One region of the [Clostridium] scindens ATCC 35704 genome, then DNA from elsewhere that is predicted to be linked to it. Evidence: a T-box and tRNA genes for the amino acid it is inferred to sense, from the RefSeq annotation. Region 1 holds a T-box; the other regions hold tRNA genes.
The links. A T-box is a leader RNA that pairs with one kind of tRNA and senses whether it is charged. The one in region 1 lies ahead of leuS (leucine--tRNA ligase), so its partner is inferred to be a tRNA-Leu.
Positions count from the first base shown of each region.

Region 2: it has a tRNA-Leu gene. The T-box ahead of leuS (leucine--tRNA ligase) is inferred to sense a tRNA for this amino acid. The anticodon was not compared.
Region 3: it has a tRNA-Leu gene. The T-box ahead of leuS (leucine--tRNA ligase) is inferred to sense a tRNA for this amino acid. The anticodon was not compared.
Region 4: it has a tRNA-Leu gene. The T-box ahead of leuS (leucine--tRNA ligase) is inferred to sense a tRNA for this amino acid. The anticodon was not compared.

Region 1 covers NZ_CP036170.1:78,438-80,639, reverse strand. The annotation lists gene HDCHBGLK_RS00360 (hypothetical protein) at 1-96, opposite strand, end outside; gene HDCHBGLK_RS00355 (hypothetical protein) at 325-747, opposite strand; T-box leader at 921-1,156, shown strand; gene leuS (leucine--tRNA ligase) at 1,243-2,202, shown strand, end outside.
Region 2 covers NZ_CP036170.1:600,870-603,071, forward strand. The annotation lists gene HDCHBGLK_RS03130 (ABC transporter ATP-binding protein) at 1-588, opposite strand, end outside; tRNA gene HDCHBGLK_RS03135 (tRNA-Leu) at 913-992, opposite strand; gene rbr (rubrerythrin) at 1,126-2,202, opposite strand, start outside.
Region 3 covers NZ_CP036170.1:596,586-598,787, reverse strand. The annotation lists gene HDCHBGLK_RS03115 (hypothetical protein) at 1-776, opposite strand, end outside; partial or broken gene HDCHBGLK_RS19915 (tRNA (N6-threonylcarbamoyladenosine(37)-N6)-methyltransferase TrmO) at 905-1,048, opposite strand; tRNA gene HDCHBGLK_RS03105 (tRNA-Leu) at 1,137-1,219, opposite strand; gene HDCHBGLK_RS03100 (DUF4317 domain-containing protein) at 1,352-2,202, opposite strand, start outside.
Region 4 covers NZ_CP036170.1:2,741,613-2,743,814, reverse strand. The annotation lists gene pap (polyphosphate:AMP phosphotransferase) at 1-231, opposite strand, end outside; gene HDCHBGLK_RS14125 (hypothetical protein) at 341-931, opposite strand; tRNA gene HDCHBGLK_RS14120 (tRNA-Leu) at 1,085-1,169, opposite strand; gene HDCHBGLK_RS14115 (DUF5662 family protein) at 1,235-1,771, opposite strand; gene HDCHBGLK_RS14110 (TraX family protein) at 1,795-2,202, opposite strand, start outside.

The DNA.
Region 1 (2,202 bases):
TCCGCTGGCAGAGGACAGGGAACAGGGAATCATATGGATGTCATCGTTCTTTTGAACCACTCCCTTTTTAAACGTAGATGTCTGCTGGAAGATCATCGTATCCTTATCTTCCGGGTTGGAATTGCCTCCAAAGCAGAACTTTCCAAGACTGTAGGCGATATATTTGTCTTTATACTTCTCATACAGAAAAAAGAGCGCACAGCATCAGCCGAAGCCTGTTTCTTTTTTGTTCTTTGATTCCACTCATTTTCTCATACCGTAAAAGGGCAGCCCATCACTGGACCGCCCTGCAATTCCATTCGCTTCGTGTATTTTCCGGTTGTTCTAGTTTAGATACTGGCAGCCTGTCTGGTCAATACCAGATAAATCTTCTTTGTTGGCGCTGATGCTTACATAGAATTCAATGTCGCATTCTTTTGAAATCTTCTTAAGGCGCTCAATGAATTCTGGCATGTTGCTTAAAGAAATATCGGCATGCTTCAGTATTCCATCGATGAATACACATTCAATATCATGGTTGGAACTGTACATGCCATATAAAAAGCCGATATACTCGTCAATATTTTCAATTGCTGGAAAATCATCCATACAGATCGTACGGATATCAAATGCAACACTTGCGGTGTCGCGATGTGTCTTTTTGATAAAAACTACGTTTCCGTTACAGCTTTTCGCCTGCTGATTAGCCTGCTCAATCATTTGTTGTGTCTTTCCGGTGCCTTTTGGGCCTGTTAATAAATTTACCATGGCAAACCTCTCCTTTATGTATCATATTATACTGAAGTTTTCAGTACCATTTACTTATGTTTATTATACACTAAAGCCAAGGCGTGAACAACTACAAAAAATAAGTTTTTCAGGAACCCTAAAATCAGGACTTGACTTATTTTAACATTCTTCATATAATAAGTAAGAATATTGTAGAAACGAAGAAGAGGAGTAGTAAGAGCCTACCGTTTTACAGAGAACTGCCGGATGGTGCAAGGCAGCAAGCGTAATCTCCCAACTCGCCTTGGAGTTCTTCTGCTGAACCCTGTATGATCGCATAGGCAGAAGCGGGCCTTCCCGTTACAGAAGATAATGAGTGCATCTGTATTTTATCAGTACGGGTGAAAAAGAGTGGTACCACGGAAGTTCAGGCCTTTTCGTCTCTTGCGAGATGAGAAGGCTTTTTCTAAGAAAGCAGTTATGCTGACAAGGCCGATGGGCCTTAATATATCAAAAGAGCAGGAGGAAAGAATAATGTCAAACGTACCTTATAATCATAAGGCAATCGAGAAAAAATGGCGTGAAAGATGGGAGCAGAATCCAGTCAACCTTAAGGCTGACGAAAAGGGGAATAAGCGGGAAAAGTACTACTGTCTGGACATGTTCCCATATCCGTCGGGAAATGGCCTTCATGTAGGACATTGGAGAGGATATGTAATCTCTGACGTATGGAGCAGATATAAGCTGCAGCAGGGATACTATATCGTGCATCCGATGGGATGGGATGCGTTCGGACTTCCAGCTGAGAACTATGCCATCAAGATGGGCGTGCATCCTGCAATCTCCACAGCAGAGAATGTAAAGAACATCAAGCGCCAGATTAACGAGATCGCTGCCCTGTATGACTGGGATATGGAAGTGAACACTACAGATCCCGAATTCTATAAATGGACCCAGTGGATCTTCGTAAAAATGTTCAAGGAAGGCCTTGCTTATGAGAAGGAATTTCCGATCAACTGGTGCCCATCCTGCAAGACCGGCCTTGCGAACGAGGAAGTTGTCAATGGCAAGTGCGAGCGCTGCGGCACGGAAGTGACCAAGAAGAATCTGCGCCAGTGGATGCTGCGGATCACCAAGTATGCGGAGCGTCTGCTCAGCGACTTAGACAAGCTGGACTGGCCGGAGAAGGTTAAGAAGATGCAGGCAGACTGGATTGGAAAGTCCTATGGAGCGGAAGTAGATTTCCCAATTGAAGGAAGAGAAGAAAAAATCACGGTCTACACCACCAGGCCGGACACCCTCTATGGCGCTACCTTCATGGTACTTGCGCCTGAGCATGAACTTTCCAAGAGCCTGGCTACGGATGAGACAAGAGAGGCGGTAGAAAAGTATATCTACGATGCGTCCATGAAGTCTAACGTAGACCGTATGCAGGATAAGGAAAAGACCGGCGTATTTACCGGAAGTTACGCGATCAACCCGCTGAACGGGGAG
Region 2 (2,202 bases), 520 kb from region 1:
CTGATGGGAAATGAGGATCAGGCTCTGTTCCTTCTTATTATGAATCTTCTCAAACTGCTGGATCAGCATGGTGAAACTCCAAAGGTCGATTCCCGCCTCCGGCTCATCAAATATACATAATTTGTGTGGCTTTGCCAGGACGGTAGCAATCTCAAGGCGCTTCATCTCGCCTCCGGACAAGGTTGCGTCAACTTCCCTCTTAATATACTCTTTTGCGCACAGCCCTACCCCGCTGAGCATTTTGCAGCATTCAGGCTCGGACAGTTCCCGGCCGGCTGCAAGAGAAAGCAGCCTGTCTACCGTCATTCCCTTGAATCTTGGCGGCTGCTGGAATGCAAATCCGATCCCGGCATTGGCCCTGTGGTTGATGTCGTAAGAAGTAATATCTTCCCCATCCAGCAAGATCTGGCCATCATCTGCTTCTTCAATCCCCATCAGTACCTTTGCAAGAGAAGACTTGCCTCCGCCATTGGGTCCGGTAATAACAAGCATCTCGCCCTCGCCAACTTGGAAGCTGATGTCTTTAACGATACTTCTTTCTATTCCATTTTCATTCACCTTGAATGTCAGATTCTTCACTTCAAGCATGTCAGATACGCTCCTTTTTTCTAATTGTAATTATCTATTATTAACATATATGGTACATTATAATCTTTTTTCACATTTGACGCAACAATCTGGGGCAGGACATTTTCATGCCCCTGCCCCGGTTATCGCCCTTCGCTTTATTTGTTTCCATACTACTTCTTCTGATAATACTCTGCCATTTTCAAAATCATCTATTGCCTCATCAAGTTTAGTAAAAATTTTATTTACGGCATCATCTATAGTGTAAGACTACTATAATAGTTCTTTATAATTGTATACAAAAAAACCGTAACCCTCCATTTTACGAAAGATTACGGTCCATGATGCGGATGACAGGAATCGAACCTGCACACCGAAGTACTAGATCCTAAGTCTAGCGCGTCTGCCAGTTCCGCCACATCCGCATGTCAACAGATTGTATTTTAATATATTATGACAGTTTTGTCAATTTTTTTCGTATTATATTTCTTTTCAATATAAAATGCGGATGATATAGGACCATCCGCATTTTTCTATCTTACTCTTCCACTCTATATTTTAGTAGTTCTCCACTTTCCGTTCGAAATACGCTTTGGGATATCCGCATGTCGGGCATACTTCCGGCGCTTCCTCTCCTTCGTGAATGTATCCGCACTGGCGACATTTCCAGCCAAGAGGCGCATTTCCCTTGAAGGTCAGTTCATTCTTAAGAGTATCCAGAATCTTTAAGTAACGCTTTTCGTGGGCTGCTTCTACTTTTGCCACATTCTCAAATTTCACTGCAAGGTCTTCAAATCCCTCTTCTCTGGCTTCTTTGGCCATGCGGGCGTACATCTGGGTCCACTCTTCGTTTTCCCCATCTGCGGCTGATTGAAGATTATCAGCTGTGTCTCCAAGCCCGTGCCATTCCGCAAACCACATCTTGGCATGCTGTCTTTCCTGTTCTGCCGTCTCCATAAAGATAGCAGCAGTCTGTTCCATGCCCTCCTGTTTTGCGATCTCAGCAAAGAAGGAATATTTATTTCTTGCCTGGGACTCTCCTGCAAATGCTTCCATTAAGTTTTTCTCTGTCTTTGTTCCTGCGTATCTTCCGGAAGCCTTTGCTGCCTCCTCCAGTTTTTCGAATTTTTCCGGTCCTACCTTGCATACCGGGCAGGCTGCCGGCGGGTTCTCCCCTTCATGAATATAGCCGCATACGGTACATCTGAATTTTGTCATTGTCTTGTTCTCCTTTTCTTCTTTCTCTTGATTTGCTTCGTTATTTTCTTTATCCTGCTCCCAGGCAGGTTTTGTAAATTCTTTTAAAACCATTCCTTCCGGTCCTAAGTCTTCTGCCCTGGAATAATAGGACGTATGCAGCATCTCTTCTGCTGCCTGGCTCAATGGCTTTCCGTAGAATTCGCTGTATACTCTCTTAATATCCGGATTCTCATGGCTATAGCGCAGCGTCATCTTGGCATCCTTTGCATAGAGCGACTCTATCCTTGCCTTACGCACTTCATCCGTCATCGGCACCTGCGTCTTTGGCTGTCCGCCCCCTCCGATGCATCCGCCCTTGCAGGTCATAACCTCTATGAAATCATAGGATTTGTCTTCCTTTTTCATCTGCTCTATGAAAGTTCTCGCATTCTCGGT
Region 3 (2,202 bases), 520 kb from region 1:
GCGCCCGAAACGCCGGCAAGAGGCTGCGGCGAGGCCGGGATCAGTCCGTAGAATAAGGCAGACAGCAAGGAACCGGCATAAATGAACAGGAATGAGAACAGGCCTCTGCCTGTGTCCACGTAGCGGCCCTTGCGGCCGCTTTTCTTGCTTCCGGACAATACCCGGAAGAAGGTGATCAGTTCGAAGAGCAGCAGGAAAACGGCCACAACTGCATAAGCGGCCAGAGCATAATTCTTCTGTGCCACGGCGGTGGCAATGCTTCCAAACGCGCCGTAGTTCTTCCAGAAGTTGACAGCCAGTAGGCAGAAAATAATGGCAATGAGTATCAAGGTCGCGGCACGCAGAATTAGATTGGCGATCTTAAAGGCCGCCTTGCCTCCGGCTTTGGCAGTTTTGGACACCGGAGAAAGGAGGTTTGGCATCTTTCTCCTTTTCTTTTTCTTCTTTTTGCTTTCGGCGCTCTGGCCTTTCTTCGACCTCCGTCTGGAACCATCATCGTCATAGTCGTCATCATAATCATAGTCGTCATCATAATCATAGTCGTCATAATCATAGTCATCATCATAATCATTGTTGTGATCGCTAAAACGATCATTGCGATTATTTCCTTGGGGCTTCCGGCTATGATAAGAGGTTTCATATTCTTTATCCAGATCGGCCAGCTTCTGAAGCACGTCCTCATAATCATCATGGCTCTCTTCGGGCAGATCAGGGAGATCGCCTTCATAAATGACCTCGAAATCATCATCGAAAAAGTCTTTTTTATTTATACTCATGTTATCCCTCCTTGTGAAACGCTTTCTATTTTATTATGTTTATCAGAAAGACTCAAGGGATATCACAGAATGTTCAGGAAGACATAAGGTTTTCTTTAGAATTAAATGCTTTAGAATCAAATGCTGCCCTAGAAATTAAATTCATTCTCCCAGGAAAATTCCGCGGGTTTTTCCAGACTCTTTGGCCAATGGCCGCACCAGCCGGGGACTTCCGGTGTTTCCACCCTGTCAAGGCTAGGCGTGTATGGCTTAAGATCAAGGAGCGGGCTGCCTTATACGATAACAAAAAGAGGTGAAAGTTTCTATAAAAAAATAAGAAGAAACCTTGTAAACAGTTGGTTTCTTCCTACTTATAAATGATGCGGAGAAAGGGACTTGAACCCTCACAGTGTTGCCACCACTAGAACCTGAATCTAGCGCGTCTGCCATTCCGCCATCTCCGCTCGCAAAAAATATTCTAGCACAGAATAATATATTTTGCAAATACTTTTTCGCTTTTTTACAAAAAATTTTATTTTATTGCTTTTTACGAGTTTCCGGCGATGGCAGTATGGACTTACTGGCCATAGGCATGTCTATCGGACTTCAATTCCATTTACTTCCAGGTGATCGTCGATCGCGATTACCAGGCAGCGGCGTCCGTCGATCTCACGGGTCTCAACCAGATCAGAGCGTTCGGGGTTGACCTTGACGATGACATCCGGCGTCTCGATCTGGAAGGTCTTGGCGTTGGCAATATTGGAGGCCAGGAAGGTTTTCTTTTCGCCGACCACTTCTTCAAATTCCTGGTCAAAGGATTCCATCTTTTCCTGAGGCACGCCGCTTTTTTCAAGCAGCCGCTTTACATCCGGCTTGGAGAGTTCCAATGGTTCCGGCGCTTCTTTGGATTCTTCCAGCATCTCGAAGATATTGTCATGGATGTTGCGCACCACCTCGTAGCCGCAGTCCTCGCCCAGGGTGTCGCTTACGATGGCCTGGAAGGTGGCCTTCTGGTCATTGGCTGTCAAAGGGATGGTGCTTCCCAGTACGTTGGCGATCAGATCGGGCTGTATCTCTTCCGGCTTCTTGGTATAATACAGGATGTTATGTATATCGCTTGCCCGGTCGTTGAAAGCCGGGAAGAGAAATCCTTTTGCAGGGGCCTCAACGATCCAGTCGCGGATCCGGTCCTCGATATTGTTCGTCTCCGCGTTATAGGTCAGACCCGCCTTGGTAAGGTTTACCGGGCAGATGCTGCACATGATGTGATCATAGACTGTATCGGAGGCATCGAACATCTCCAGTCCGTCGGAGGATTTGCCCGGCACGTCGTATACAGCGTGAATCAGTATTATGTAATAGTTTTCGGCATAGTCATAGTTATCGATGACATTATCGTAGAACTGCTCCACAAGCAGGTCATCTTCCAGTTTGCTGTCCCGCAGTT
Region 4 (2,202 bases), 990 kb from region 1:
CTCCTTTTTTACTGCATGTACTTCGAATCCTCTTGGATCCAGAGCTTTTATCAATTCTCCGATCTGAACGCCCTTGCCGGCTGCGTCATATCCCTCAAATGCTATCATGACCGGAATCCCCAGATCCTTGCATTCCCTTTGGAGTTTCCCGATCTTCGGCTCCAATTCCATTATCTTCTCTTTATACTCCGACTTGCTAAGCGTCTTCGTTAAATCCAGTTTCTCCAGCATAGGCATTCCCTCCCTGCTCTTTAGGTTTTCTGATTCTTATGCCCATTATACACCATATACGCAATAAATTAAGTATTTTTAATTAAATACAGAATTATTCGTCTTTATCTTATATTAACTGGACATTAAACGCCGTAGTCTGAGGCAGAATACTTGGTGTCTGGAAGTTTGCATGGGTTATGCGAACCATCTGGCCTGGCCAGAGCAAGCTGAATCTGATCGGAGCCCCAAAACGGCTGGTAAATGAAGTCGTATTTGTAATTATAAACTTCATCTGATTGTCGCTGTTGTCTGGATCTTCCGTAATCAGAAAGTTATTGTCAAAATCAATCATTATAATCCTGCCTATCGTAACCGAGGATGAAGGCCTGGGGCTTCTTAGAACGGTAACCAGGAACGCATTCGCCTGGGGCGGAATGCTTCTTGTCATACGTGCGGAAAATGTGGCATTTACCCAGGATCCTGCCTGGATGCAGCATAGGCACATACGCTGTCCGAAAGAATTCAGGATCACAGTGCCTCTGCCAATATTCAGCTGGATATCCTGGATGGAAGTTATATTGTTTCTTTCCTGCACGGCATAAGAGACAAGGATTTGCCCTCTCGCATTATTAAAACAGGATACGTCTTCCACAAAGCCATTATTTATCCGCATCGTGTTTCCCTGCTGGATCATAGTGCCACGAGGATCATTATTCATAACATGTTACCACCAATCGTTTTATTACAATATATGCGGATTATGGCGAAAAGGAACTTTAAAAGAATAGCCGGCTGCAGCCAGAGAAATACAAAAAAGATAATACAAAAATCCCCTAATCTACCGGAAATCCAGTAAATTAGGGGTGTTAACTGCGGAAGATGGGACTTGAACCCACACGAGCGCATTGCTCACAAGATCCTTAGTCTTGCTCGTCTGCCAGTTCCGACACTTCCGCAAGTGACGCTTGAACCGTCCGAAGAATATATTACTATATAGGGCCTAAAATGTCAATAAATAATTTCATTTTTTTAAAATTTTTCTCCGGATATATCGGAAGGTTTTTTCCTCTCCTTCCTCCGCCAGCATCTTCAATAAAAAGTGAAGCAATGCTGCTGTCTCCGGGTGTATCATCTTGCCAAGCTTGGCTGCTCCTTTTTCATAATACTCCAGCGGCTGCCTGTCGGTATAATTACTGCCCTGATAAGTCTTAGATGCCGCCACCCGGTCCATGAACATCTCGATTACATATTTTATGGGCATCTTCTGACCCACAATGCCTTCTCCCGGATCGACGCTGTAATCAATCCAGTACTCATAATGATGCTTATTCCTTCCCTTGTGATGCAGCCAGGCTTTGGAATAGCCTGTCGCCTCCCTCTCGGCGTTATTCGGGCTCCTGGTCCCTTGATAATACCTGCATCCCACCAGAAATTCTGTGGGCGAATACTTCGACATGTCATGAAGCAGTCCCTGTTTATAAAGCCCAACTTTAAAACAATGCTTCATGACCAGTGATTTATGATGATTAATCGTGCGCAAATGCTGCCAAACTTTCATACTTACTCCTTTTTCTTTCCCTGTTATCCTATATATCTGCTAATAACAAACAAAATCAAAAGATGGGCCGGATAAAAGATATAGAAGAAATACTTCATCTTCTTGCCCCGGCTTCCATTATATAATGCGATCGGAATCATGGCAAATGCGCCATATCCCTGTATGCTCCGATTCCAGATCAGATTCCAGGCCGCTCCGCATCCAAGCTTTGCCCACCGGAAGCGCCGCAGCTGGTAGAATATAAATATCAGCAGGATTCCCCTGTAGCCATAATCTGTATGAAAAAACACTGCCATCCACATAACCAGCAAGACCTCAACTGCCTTCTGAGGCCATTCCCCGCCCTTCTCCAGGACATACATCAGAATCACGCCAAGGAGAAGCGTAAAAAAAACATTCTGATGCGTAAATTCCAGTACCTCGCCATTAAA